DNA from 3 places in the Lactobacillus sp. ESL0680 genome. Region 3 is predicted to be linked to each of the others. Evidence: riboswitches for the same ligand, from Rfam matches in the RefSeq annotation. Region 3 holds a riboswitch; each other region holds the start of a gene.
What was found. Region 3 has a riboswitch for thiamine pyrophosphate ahead of OZX58_RS01955 (ECF transporter S component). Riboswitches for the same ligand answer to the same signal wherever they lie in the genome.
Positions count from the first base shown of each region.

Region 1: it holds a riboswitch for thiamine pyrophosphate, as region 3 does, so the genes downstream of both, thiW (energy coupling factor transporter S component ThiW) here and OZX58_RS01955 (ECF transporter S component) in region 3, are expected to answer to the same signal.
Region 2: it holds a riboswitch for thiamine pyrophosphate, as region 3 does, so the genes downstream of both, OZX58_RS00390 (ABC transporter ATP-binding protein) here and OZX58_RS01955 (ECF transporter S component) in region 3, are expected to answer to the same signal.

Region 1 is NZ_CP113945.1:158,029-162,303, reverse strand. Features, by position in the region: gene helD (RNA polymerase recycling motor HelD) at 1-797, opposite strand, end outside; gene OZX58_RS00795 (matrixin family metalloprotease) at 950-1,561, shown strand; gene OZX58_RS00790 (histidine phosphatase family protein) at 1,582-2,226, shown strand; TPP riboswitch at 2,291-2,382, shown strand; gene thiW (energy coupling factor transporter S component ThiW) at 2,447-2,956, shown strand; gene OZX58_RS00780 (hypothetical protein) at 3,047-3,757, opposite strand; gene OZX58_RS00775 (ATP-binding protein) at 3,885-4,275, opposite strand, start outside.
Region 2 is NZ_CP113945.1:75,923-80,197, forward strand. Features, by position in the region: gene OZX58_RS00380 (ROK family protein) at 1-520, shown strand, start outside; gene OZX58_RS00385 (energy-coupling factor transporter transmembrane component T) at 557-1,210, opposite strand; gene OZX58_RS00390 (ABC transporter ATP-binding protein) at 1,220-2,575, opposite strand; TPP riboswitch at 2,624-2,713, opposite strand; gene OZX58_RS00395 (helix-turn-helix transcriptional regulator) at 2,837-3,772, shown strand; gene htpX (zinc metalloprotease HtpX) at 3,818-4,275, opposite strand, start outside.
Region 3 is NZ_CP113945.1:369,353-373,627, forward strand. Features, by position in the region: gene OZX58_RS01945 (M42 family peptidase) at 1-419, shown strand, start outside; gene OZX58_RS01950 (MFS transporter) at 522-1,748, shown strand; TPP riboswitch at 1,808-1,896, shown strand; gene OZX58_RS01955 (ECF transporter S component) at 1,943-2,521, shown strand; gene OZX58_RS01960 (ECF transporter S component) at 2,535-3,113, shown strand; gene udk (uridine kinase) at 3,157-3,801, opposite strand; gene scrK (fructokinase ScrK) at 4,001-4,275, shown strand, end outside.

The DNA of each region.
Region 1 (4,275 bases), 210 kb from region 3:
GGACTAAACATAATCACGTCGCTGCTGGTCAAGTTGCCCCGATACCGGTAAAGCAGGTAGGCAATCCGCTGCAAAATCGCTGACGTCTTCCCTGACCCTGCGGCTCCTTGGACAAACAACAAATCAGCACTGGTATTTCTAATGATTTTATTTTGCTCACGCTGAATTGTCGTTACAATTGACTTCATCTGGGTACTGGACTTTTCGCCCAGCACCTCTAAGAGCATTTGGTCACCGATTGATTCATTGGTATCAAACATGTTTACAATTTGACCATCTTCAATCATGAATTGCCGCTTCTTCGTCATGTCAACGGTAATTTCACCATCTGGCGACAAATACGAAACCTGCCCTAGCTTGCCGTCATAATAAATTGAAGAAATTGGTGCCCGCCAATCATAAATTAAGAAGTGGTTGTCCTTGTCCGCAAATGAACCCAAACCAATATAAATTGTTTCCGGTTTTTCATTGCCTTCTTTAAAATCCACCCGGGCAAAATACGGTTTCTTTTCCAGTCGTTGAACTGTTCCTAACTGCTTAGCAGAATGCTGCCAAGCATTCTCACGTTCATCAAGCAGTTGCTGCTGCTGGTGTATCGAGAGCGCCGTTTCCATTGAGGTGGAATAACCATCGTAATCTAAGCGGACATCATCAAAGAAGTGCGAATTGAGGTTCCGCGCTTCACCTTCAGCTGACTTAATTGCCGCAGTTAATTCTCCCCGCCGCTCCTTAATCATTTTTAAGATAGCGTCGAGATGCTTCTGTTCAAACTGTTTTTCATCCATCGCTTTTGTCATAAAGTCACCTGTTCTTCAAAACTTGCATACTATTTTAACATGAAACGAACTTAATATATAATTCTTAAAACTCTTTTACTAAGATTATTAAAAACTAGTGAAAATTAAGCAATTTGCTTCTATAATTTTTTATATTGGAGGTGGTTTTTATTATGAAAAAGATTTTACACTTTTTACGTAAATTATCTTGTGCATTAGTCGCTGGAATTTCTCTAGGCAGCGTGTATATCCCGGCTATTAGTCCTGCTAATACACCCAGCCATGTCGTCTTAGCTAAGACACATCGCGAAAAAACTGCGAAAAATGCGGGCAAAAATTGTCACTGGTCAAAAAATTCCGCCAAAGTTTATCTTGATTTGGCGAATAACCAGCAATTAACTCAAGCCGCTCAAGACGCCATTAGTGCTTGGAATGATACTGGCAGTTTTACTTTTACTGAGACTAATAAGAAGAAAAATGCACAGATTACAATTGAGCCGATGTTTGACCCCGACACGGATGCCGCTGGGCAAGCAAGCATTACCTATAATCCCAAGACTAAATTGCTTAGTAAGGCAAAAATCCAATTAAATGTTTATTATCTGCAGAATTTTATATATTATTATACTTATCAGCGAATTGTCAATACTGTTGAACACGAATTAGGTCATGCTATCGGTCTGAATCACAATAAAGGCAAGTCCGTCATGTATCCTGCCGGCTCTATTTACTCAATTGAACCGCAAGATGTCGCAAAAGTTAAACAAATTTATCATGAAAAATAATTAAAATAAGGAGTTTAAAAATGAAGCGAATTTATATTGTCCGTCACGGACAAACTTATATTAACCGTTACAACAAGATGCAGGGCTGGTGTGACACCCCATTAACTGAAGACGGCATTGCTGGTGCCGACAAGGCGGGCGAAACACTAAAGAATATTCCCTTTGACATCGCCATCTCTAGCGACTTGAAGCGGGCAAGTGATACCTGCGACATCATTATTAAGCACAATGTTAACCGCGACGAAATCCAACATCTTGCAACTCCGCTGTTCCGCGAACACTTTTACGGCTACTTTGAAGGAATGGATACCGACATGGCCTGGCAAATGATTGGTGGACCGCACGGCTATAAGACCCACTATGATCTGTTCAAGAACGAATCAATTGATACGGCAACCGACTGGATTAAGGAAGCTGATCCGTTTCATGACGCGGAAAATGCCAAGGAATATTGGCACCGCCTTGACCAGGGCTTTGACCTAATCAGCCAGCTTGATGGTGCCGAAAACATTTTATTGGTAACTCACGGCTTTACTATTCGCAGTATTGCCGACCGCTTTGGCGATTTCGACGTCAGCTGCGGTCCACGTAATGCGTCAATTACCATGATGACAATGACTGATAAGCAGAGAAAAGTTACATCATATAATCAAATGAAACTATAAGAAAATAGAATTTATGCTTTCTTTTTCATCATTGAAAGTCTATAATCAAATTAACATTAATATACAAGAGTCTATGGGGTGCTTATTTAAGCTGAGATTAAACCCATGAACCTGATCTAGATAATACTAGCGCAAGGGATAGGCTAATTAAGCAAAATCCCGTTCGCTATGTGCGAATGGGATTTTTTTGTAGACGCTTGTTAGAAGTAGGGAGTTAGAAATGACTAATAAGAGAAAACAGACAGAAAAACTTACTATTTTGGCGATTATGATTGCACTAGACGTGGTATTATCGCCCATCTTTCGCGTGGAAGGAATGGCGCCCATGTCTAGTGTTATCAACATTATTGGCGCTACCATGCTGGGGCCCGTTTACGTGACAATTATGGCAACCTTGTGTGGAATTATCAGAATGTTAATCATGGGAATTCCGCCACTGGCACTAACTGGTGCTATCTTTGGTGCAGTATTAGCCGGAATTTTATATAAGTTAACCGGCAAAATTTGGGCAGCTTGTCTCGGCGAAATTATCGGCACCGGAATTATCGGCTCGCTGCTTTCTTACCCAGTCATGGTCTGGTTCACAGGCAGCTCCAATAACCTGTATTGGTTCGTTTACACCCCGCGTTTTATCGGGGCTGCTATTATTGGATCAGTAGTTGCCACTATTGTTCTATTAAGCCTAAACAAGGCCAAGCAATTCCAAAAAATCCAGCAATTATTTTTCTAGAAAAAACGACAGCTCTTTATAGGGGCTGTCGTTTTTTACTAAGAATAATTATAATTAATAGCCTAAATAATATTTACTACTCCTAAAACATTATTTAAATTTCGATGAGTAATGCATATCAGAAAATTTATGATGAGCATACTCTTTAGCTAATTGCTTAGTTTTAAATAGTTGATCTTTTACTTTTCCTGTTTTCGCATTAACATCAAAATAAACTGATTGAACTTCTCCAGAAACTTGTTCTTTATGACATGTAAAAGCAAATCCATCTTTTATAACTGATTTTTCTGTTACTGGACTAGTAATGATTAAATTTAAACCTGATACATACCTCCATGTTCCTCGAGCATCATGAATATACGCTCTTGGATATTTTTTATTCAATCTATCAGCTATTTGCCAAGGATATTTATTTGTTCCCTTAACTTTTCCAACAATCCATATTCTATTCGTAATTATTCCTTCAATGTTATACGCATTTGCTGTCAACTTCTGGGCCAATCCGTTTTTATCGTACCAGTTTCCACGCCATGACTTTGGAATATTAAATGGCTTTACAAATCCATACTTATTTCCTACTACAGTAGAATGTTTCTGATTCGTTTTAACCTTATCCTTAGAAACTTTTGTAGCATAAGTTAAGCCCTTTTTGTTTGTATCATAGTTATCAGTATTAAATATTGACACATATTCTTCTTTAGCAGCTTGAACCGTTTTAGAAACTACTATATTCTCCATTCCAATGCTACTTATGGCTAACACTACTATACATAATAGAGCTAAAAATTTTCTCTGTTTCATTCCTCATGTTCCTTCTATAATCTATTTAATTTTATTAATCTTACTACTAATTTTATACAAAATTAATCGAATTTCTAATAATATTTTTCAGCCATTTAACTAGACTATATAAACACAAAAATTATAATTAATAGCCCAAATAATATACCGAATCTGGATTTTGGGTTTGCTTTAAATATTCACCAAAAAATGGCAACGTATAATCAACATAACCATGACCACTTGGAGTAATTAACTGCCGCTCTAATGCTCGACGCCGATATTGTGAGACATAACCCTTAGTCTTTTTCATTTTGGCAACAACATCACTGAACTTACAATGGTCATTAACATTTATCAAATATTGACGGTCATTTTCCGACAAGCCCATCAAAATTTTTTGATAAGCATTTTCAAAAAGCTTTAGTTGATATTGTACTTTAACTTCATTTAATACTTCTATAGTTGGTTCACGGCCATTTAACTCTTCAAAATACAGCCAACCCAATAATTGAAAGCCATAAGAGTAACCCTTAGTC
Region 2 (4,275 bases), 290 kb from region 3:
GGGTAATGGCCGTAAGTTCAATAATGTTGGGTTCATCGTTATCGGAACTGGAATTGGCGGCGCGATTTTTATTAATCATGAATTGTACCGAGGTGCGCACTTAGTCGGCGGTGAATTTGGCTTTATGAGAGGCGGCACTGAGCGGATATTAAGCATGGATGCGACCTTAGTTAAGGCTGCCCATGATTACTCTGAACAGACTAAAACAGAGGTTGAGGGGAAAGAATTATTTGCTCTGGCCGAGCAGGGTGATCAATTGGCTCAAAATTTGCTTGATCGTTTTTATGATCTTTTGGCAAGCAGCATGTATGATTTGCAAGTATCTTTTGATTTTGATGCCTTTATTTTGGGCGGCGGCGTATCTGCACGCGCAGAAATCAGCAGTGAAGTTGCCAAGAGGCTCAAGCAGAAGCTGGCAGATTTCGATATGACCCGAATTATGCCGGAAGTAATGACTTGCCAGTATCATAATTCGGCTAACCTTTACGGTGCAGCTCTGAATTTCTTAGCTCAAAATTAAGTTAATAAAAAATGCAGTCGTGATTCGGCTGCATTTTTATTTTAATGTGAATAAGGCTAGATTAAGTAGAACAAGAATAATGGCACTCCAGAGCCAGTCTGATGTCTTAATTAGGACGGCAACAATTGTCGACCGCTGTTTGTCTTCTTGGTAACCGTGAGATTCCATACCTTGTGCCAGATTTTCGGCAGAATTAAGTGCTACTAAAATTGCTTTGAAATATAATACCGGCGACCAAAAACTGAGATAAACCCCCCGCATCATGCCAGCTGTCCGAATTTGCTTAACAGCTTGCTTCATGCGGGGAACAATATTGAGCGCGGCTAAAACACCGTAGGCGAATTTGCTTGGTAAGTGGAAATTCTGTTCAAAAGATCGTGCTAATTCTTCCGCGCTGGTGTCGATCGTGACGCAGCTAATGGTTAAGATATAAACGTAGATCCGGCTGGACAAGCCAAGGGCGTTAAATAAGTCGGGTGTTGGCGTAAACCATTCAAGTGTCGCAAAAATCGTAAATGCGGCAATAAACGGCACTATTAGTAGGAGCAGTAAGCTCTTTAACTTAATTTTTTTGACTAATAAATAGATAATTGCCAAGATAATAATCGCAAAATTGGTTGTTAGGCTAATTTTTAGCGATATTTCAAGCGAAATAATTAACGCTAAGATAAATTTAAAACTAGGATTCATAAAGGTACCTCACTTAGTCACGTAATGCAGCTGCTTGTCGGCAAAGACCAGATGATAGTCGCACCAATCGGCTAACCCATCAAGTTCATGGCTGATAATTAGTAAAGTCTGACCGCGTTCTTTTTGGCTTTGTCTGAGCAGATGCATAACTTTTTGACTGGATAGGTGGTCTAAGCCACTTAATGGCTCATCAATGAGTAATACATCTTGATCCGCAATTAACATCAGCAGAATTTGGAGCTTTTTTTGTTGGCCACCAGAAAGAGAATACACTACTTGGTCCAGGTGCTGGTCGAGGCCAAGGTCAGTTAAAACTTCCTTGATTTTTTGGTCAGTAAAAAAGTCATTAGTTCGCTGTTTTTTACTTAAATTAATTTCATCTTGAACAGTAACACTCAAGAATTGGTCGGTCGCATTCTGAAAAATCTGGGCAACATGCAGTAAGTATTTGCGCGTCTTTTGTTGGCGGATTTCACGGTTGCGATAGGTCAAACTGCCACTATAAGGTAGCATCTTAGTTAGCGCGTTAAATAGTGAGGTTTTGCCGACACCGTTGGCACCAGTAATCAGTGTGGTTTTGCCTGCAATAATATTGAGCTGATTTTGGTCTAACAAAAGGCGATTTTGCGTTAGCTGTGTCTTGTTTAGGGTAAAACAAGCGGCCTCATTTTGCGGCAGTGCAAATGAATAATTATTTTTTTGCATGCTTGTTTGGAGCAGTTGTTTTTTGGCTGCGGGATCTAGCTGCTTGACGTTATGGTCCTTAAACTCAAAAAGACAATCACAGACGCTTTGATAGCCGTCTAAAACGTGGTCACTTAAGATAATGGTCTTACCTTGATCGCGCAAGTGCGCCAATTTGCTAATCAAAAATTGCCGCGCTTGTGGATCACAGCTGGCAAAAGGCTCATCTAGCAAGAATAAGTCGATATCCATTGCTATGAGAACGGCAAGTGCTACTCGTTGCTGCTCGCCGCCAGACATTGTATTGATTTTTTGATCCAATAGATTTTCAATTTGGGCAAATTCGACGCCGGCGGTTAGGTGCTTTTGGTAATCTTCACGTTTAACTTGTAAGTTCTCAAGAGCGAAGATAATTTCTTCACGTGGTGTTGCCATGGTGAACTGTTCGCCAGCATTTTGAAACATAATGGCTGATTTTAACCCGGCAAGATTAAGGTAACCGCTGAGTTTACCCGCGTATTTGGGATAGAGCCCGGCAAGTATTTTAAGTAAAGTCGACTTGCCGCAACCAGTAGGCCCAATTAAGAGTGAAAATTTTCCCGTGGGAATTTCAAGATTAAGGTTGTCAATAATTTTAATATTTTGTTCGTATGAAAAAGTTAAATTTTTGCTTGTAATCATTCTTTTTACCAATTAAAAAAGTCGCTAGGGCAGGCTGCACTAACGACGTAAAAATTCATTCATTTTCCCTTCGCTGGCATTGTCCATAGCAGGTTCAACGGGTATTCTCTCAGCCTTGCGGCACCCCAAAGTTATCAAACTGATTGTACACGAAAGAGTTTTTTCTGTCTAGTCCTTGTAACTTTATGAAAATAAAATGGTAGTGGATATGATTTTTGCTATATAATAAAAGTATTAAAATAACAATAAGAAGGTGAAGCTATGGCAGCAGTTAAATTAGCGCAGTATTTGGCTAGTATTTTAAATTCAACCAATAGTGATACAAACGAATTGCGGTTGAAAGCAGAAGGCAATTTTGACTTGTTTAGGGTCTATCTTGAAAATCATAATACCGGTGTTCATCGCTATCAAACAACAAATGCGATGATTTTTTATGAAGCTGGCGGCAAGTCAAACATTAAAATTCATGGTCAGGACTTTGCACTAAAGGTAGGGAATATCGTCTTTTTGCCGGCCAAGAGTGACTATGAAGTGCAAAAGCAAACTAAGACTGATGTGTTGGTAAAGCTAGATTTAAATTCTAAGTATGATTTACAATATTTCCTGGGAAATATTGTCCATGATGAGCCGCGTGAAGAACAGGCAGTTAAGCAAATCATTAGCAGTTTACAGACCAATCGGTTGTTATATTTAAAGTCAACGCCAATTTCTAAGTCGGCTCAATTAATGAATAAGATAATTGATGAATATTTAAATCAAAACTTGTTTGCCCAAAGTGTAGCTGCAGCGGAATTAAACTTGTTGCTGGTTTCAGCTGTCCGTAATCAAAGCTTTGAATCAGCCGCAGCAGAGAAGCAAGGCTTTGCGAATGTAACACTTGAGAGCTATATTGATGCCAATTTTGCCGATATTACTTTGGATTCGGCTGCCAAACATTTTGGCTTTAACCCAAATTATTTTTCTAGCTTAGTTAAACAAAAAACGGGAAAAAGCTTTGTAGAGCATGTTGATGAACGGCGAATGCAGGAAGCACGTAATTTGCTTGCTCGCCCCGACATTTCGGTTAAGGAAATTATTGCCAGGGTAGGTTACAATGGTAAGTCCTTTTTCTATAAAAAGTTTAATGAATATTATCATCAAACGCCGGTCCAAATGCGTGCAGAGCTGTTTCGTCAAGCTAATATTAATTTGAAATAAAATAAAAAAGACATCTGTTTAATTAACAGATGTCTTTTTTGGATATTACATTTTTTCTAGCCGTTTGATCCGGTCTTCTGTCGGCGGATGGCTATCGAATAGATGAGTAAAACCGTGCTTTTTACGCAATGGATCTTCAATATACATGCCAGCACTACTTGGATCAGCCTTTTTCATTGGCTTACTGCCGTCGATTTTCTCTAAAGCAGAAATCAGACCTTGTGGGTTGCGGGTAAGGTCGACTGATGAAGCATCAGCCAAGTACTCACGATTACGCGACAAGGCCATCTGGGCAAGGCTGGCACATAATGGCCCAAGAATAAGCACAAAGACAATTGCAACAATTTTAAAAATAATGACTACGTTGTTATCATCGTCTTTGTCGCTGCCGCGGTCATCGTCAAACCACCAAATATAGCGGCTGGCAATTCCGGATAGATATGAAATTACCCCAACCAGAACCGCGGCAACTGTTGATAAGCGAATATCATAGTTGCGAATAT
Region 3 (4,275 bases):
CTTATGTTACAGCTCGCACTGTTAAGCCCGACTTGGGTATCGTGCTAGAATCTTGCCCAGCTGATGATACCTTCACTCCTGATTGGCTTTCGCAAACTGCCTTAAAACACGGACCAATGATGCGTGACATGGATACGTCATTCTTGCCTAATCCTAAGTTCCAGCAATACGCTTGTGATGTAGCTGATAAGAACCATATTCCTTACACGCGGTCAGTTAGAACTGGCGGCGGCCAAGATGGTGCCGCAATTTATTATGAGAATGGGGCACCGACAATTGTAATTGGTATTCCAGTTCGTTATGAGCATTCACCTTATTGCTTCAGTGCCTACCAAGATTTCAAGGCAGCCGTTGAAATGACAGTGGCAATTATTCGTGATTTAACTACTGAAAAATTAGCTAGTTTCAGCCAATTTTAAGTAAATTTAATATTTTAGTTGCAAAAAATTATTAAACGAGTAAAATAATGTTCCAAAGAAATAATTAGGCGACAGAGAGCGCTTGTTTCGGAGGAATTAAATATGGATACAACTAATGAGCACAGTCATGCACTAACTACAGATCAGAAGTGGACCATCGCGTCGACCTCATCGGGATTTATGTTAGAGAACATGGATGTGCTTTTTCTATCGTTTGCGATGAGTTCGATGATTGCTGACCTGCACCTGTCTGGTGGTGCTGCAGGGCTAATTTCATCGATTACTAATTTGGGGATGTTGTTTGGCGGGATTGCCTTTGGCATGTTGGGCGATAAAATTGGCCGCGTCAAAACTTTCAGTCATACCGTGATTATTTTTGCGGTGGCGACAGCCTGTATGGCCTTTGCCAATAACATCTATTTGATTTATGCTCTCCGTTTTTTGGCCGGAATTGGTGCTGGCGGTGAATATGGTGTTGGGATTGCATTAATTGCTGAAGCTTTTCCGAAGAAGGAAATTGGTAAAATGACCTCAATTGCGGCAGTTGGTGGTCAGGTGGGGGCAATCTTCGCGGCGTTAATTGCGGCATGGATTATTCCAACTGCTGGCTGGCATATGTTGTTCTTGGTCGGTATTGTGCCGGTAGTCTTAACGGTTTTCATTAGAAAACACCTGCATGAAAGTAAGCAATTTTTAACGGCTAAGGCAGAAGAAAAGGGTTCATTGCTAACCAATGTTGCCCGCAAGATGTTTGCAACACCGCGGCTTGCTTGGCAGAGTATTGGCTTGATGATTATGATGACAGTTCAAATCGCTGGTTACTTCGGCTTAATGAACTGGCTGCCAACAATCGTACAGAAGCAATTAAATTTGAATGTTGCCAATTCAAGTTTATGGATGATTGCAACGATTATTGGAATGAGCATTGGAATGATGACTTTCGGTACCATTTTCGATCATTTTGGTCCACGGCGCGCCTTCGGTATCTTCTTAATTGGTTCGGCGATTATGGTCTACACTTTAAGTTTGGCCACCAACATGGTAACTTTGCTTATCATTGGGGCGATTGTCGGCTTCTTCTCTAATGGGATGTTCGGTGGTTACGGTGCGGTAATTAGCCGGCTGTACCCAACAGAAATTCGCTCGAGTGCGAACAATATTATTGTGAATATTGGCCGTGCAATTGGCGGGTTTTCATCAGTTGTAATTGGTATCTTGATGGATCACTACAACTTAACGGTTGTCATGGGCTTCTTATCAAGTTTATACATTATCAGCTTGATAATTATGATTAGCCTGCCTGGATTGAAAAAGCTGGCAAATAATTAGTGAAGTAAAAGAATGGTTTTATAATAATTATCGTTGTGGTATACTACCTATAAATAGATTTTAGTCACTAGGGGTGCGCTTAGCTGAGAATTACCCTTGGAACCTGAACAGGACAATGCCTGCGTTAGGGAAGTGTTTGAATAAGCATTTAACTGTACTCCTTCTGACTTAATAGTTAGTTAGGAGTATTTTTTATGTTCACAAGATCATCAAAATGGAATGTTAAGTCGGTAATTTTGGTCGCGTTGATTGGAATTATTATGGGGGTAATTTATACCTACGGCTTTAATTGGGCTTACAACATTATTAAAATGGCACTGGTTCCTACAGGCTTTGCCCCAGTAACGGACACGGTCTTTTCGGGCTTATGGCTAATGGCAGCACCCTTAGCAATGTATTTTGTACCAACGGCTGGTTCTGGGACAATTGGCGAAGTGTTAGCTTCAATTGTAGAAATGGCAATCGGCGGACAATGGGGTGCGATTACTGTTATTTCAGGACTTATTCAAGGTGCAACTAACGAAATCGGCTTTTTCCCCAAGAAGTCACGTTATCAAGCATTTTCTTGGAAGAGTGTTATGATTGGTGCCTTCTTTGCAGGACTAGGAATTTTTATTCCGTCATATATTCTTTACGGTTGGGGCAAATTTAACATGACGGTTCAGATTGTAATGTTCATTACCAATATGGTTTCGGCGCTTGTCTTTGACGGTGTACTGGTTAAATTAATCGCTAATCTGTTTGATCGTACACTAAAGCCGCGACTGGCATAGATTGAGGTAAATCATGTTTACACGATCATCAAAATGGAATGTTAAGTCGGTAATTTTGGTTGCTTTAATTGGTATTTTGATGGGTATCTTTTATACCTATGGCACTAATGACCTGTATAACTTAGTTAAAATGTTACTACTGCCGACAGGGTACGCCCCGGCAACCGACGCCTTTTTTGCAGGATTATGGTTAATGGCCGCGCCTCTTGCAATGTATTTTGTCCCCACAAAAGGTTCAGGATTAGTAGGAGAGCTGCTCGCTTCAATAGTGGAGATGGCTTGTGGTGGTCAATGGGGGATTACCACTGTAGTCTCGGGACTAATGCAGGGATTAACCAATGAAATTGGCTTTTTTCCAAAAAAGTCCCGCTACCAGAAATTTTCATGGCAAAGTGTTCTGACAGGTTCATTTTTTGCTAGTTTTGGCTTTTTAATTCCGTGTTATCTGATGTATGGCTGGTATAAATTTGCGCTTAAGGTGCAAATTGTAATGTTCTTTGTCAGTATTCTCTCGTCAGTTTTATTTGACGGGGTGCTAGTTAAGTTGATTACTAACCTGTTTGATCGCGCATTGAAGCCGAAAGTGGAATAATTTTGAGTAAACAAAAAGGTCGAGGATAATTACCTCGGCCTTTTTAGTTGGCTGTTTCTTTTCTTAAGATTGCGTGAACCTTAGTGGTTAACATGTCAATTGCAACATTATTTTCGCCGCCCTCGGGAACAATAATATCAGCGTAACGTTTAGTCGGTTCAATAAATTGATGGTACATTGGCTTAACTGTGCCTAAGTACTGGTCGATTACGGAGTCAATTGAACGTCCGCGTTCATCAATATCGCGTTCAAGCCGTCTAATGAAACGAATGTCATCGTCAGTATCAACGTAAACTTTGATGTCCATTAAGTCCCGAATTTCTTCATTTGCTAAAACCAAAATTCCTTCAAGAATAATAATATCAGCAGGCTCAATGTGAATAGTTTCAGTGCTTCTGGTATGTTCCTTAAAGTCGTAAACGGGCATTTCAATTGGCTTGTAGTTAAGCAAGTCATTGATTTGGGCTTTAAGCAGTGGAATATCAAAGGCATCAGGATGGTCATAATTGATGTTCATCCGTTCGCTCATTGGAATACCGGTATTATCCTTGTAGTATGAATCTTGCGTCATAATTAGGACGTGTTCATTTTCTTGCATTTGGTCAACAATTTTATGGGCAATCGTTGTTTTACCACTACCCGAACCGCCGGTAATCCCAATTACGACGGGTTTTTCAAGTTTAGACATTCAGACTCTCCTTTTTATCAAATAATATTTTACTGTAGTTTTTGCTGTAATACCACTAAAACAAGTGACATTTTAAGATTTTGGTCAATAATTTTTGCAATAAAAGATAAAATCTGCGCTTGAAAGGGCTTTATAAAATAGGTAACATGAATTAATAGGCGATATAAGCTCAACATTTAGTAAATGAAGGAGATAAAGTATGTTATTAGGTTCAATTGAAGCTGGCGGGACTAAGTTTGTTTGTGCGGTAGGTAATGAAAATTATCAGGTTAAAGATACGATAACTTTTCCGACAACCACACCCCAAGAAACTTTGCAAAAAGCTTCCGATTATTTCAAACAATTTCCGATAACAGCGATTAGTATTGCTTCCTTTGGTCCAATTGAAATTCGCCAGACGGCAGCTAATTACGGCTATATAACTACAACTCCTAAACTGGGCTGGCAGAATACAGATTTTGTTGGCTTCATTAA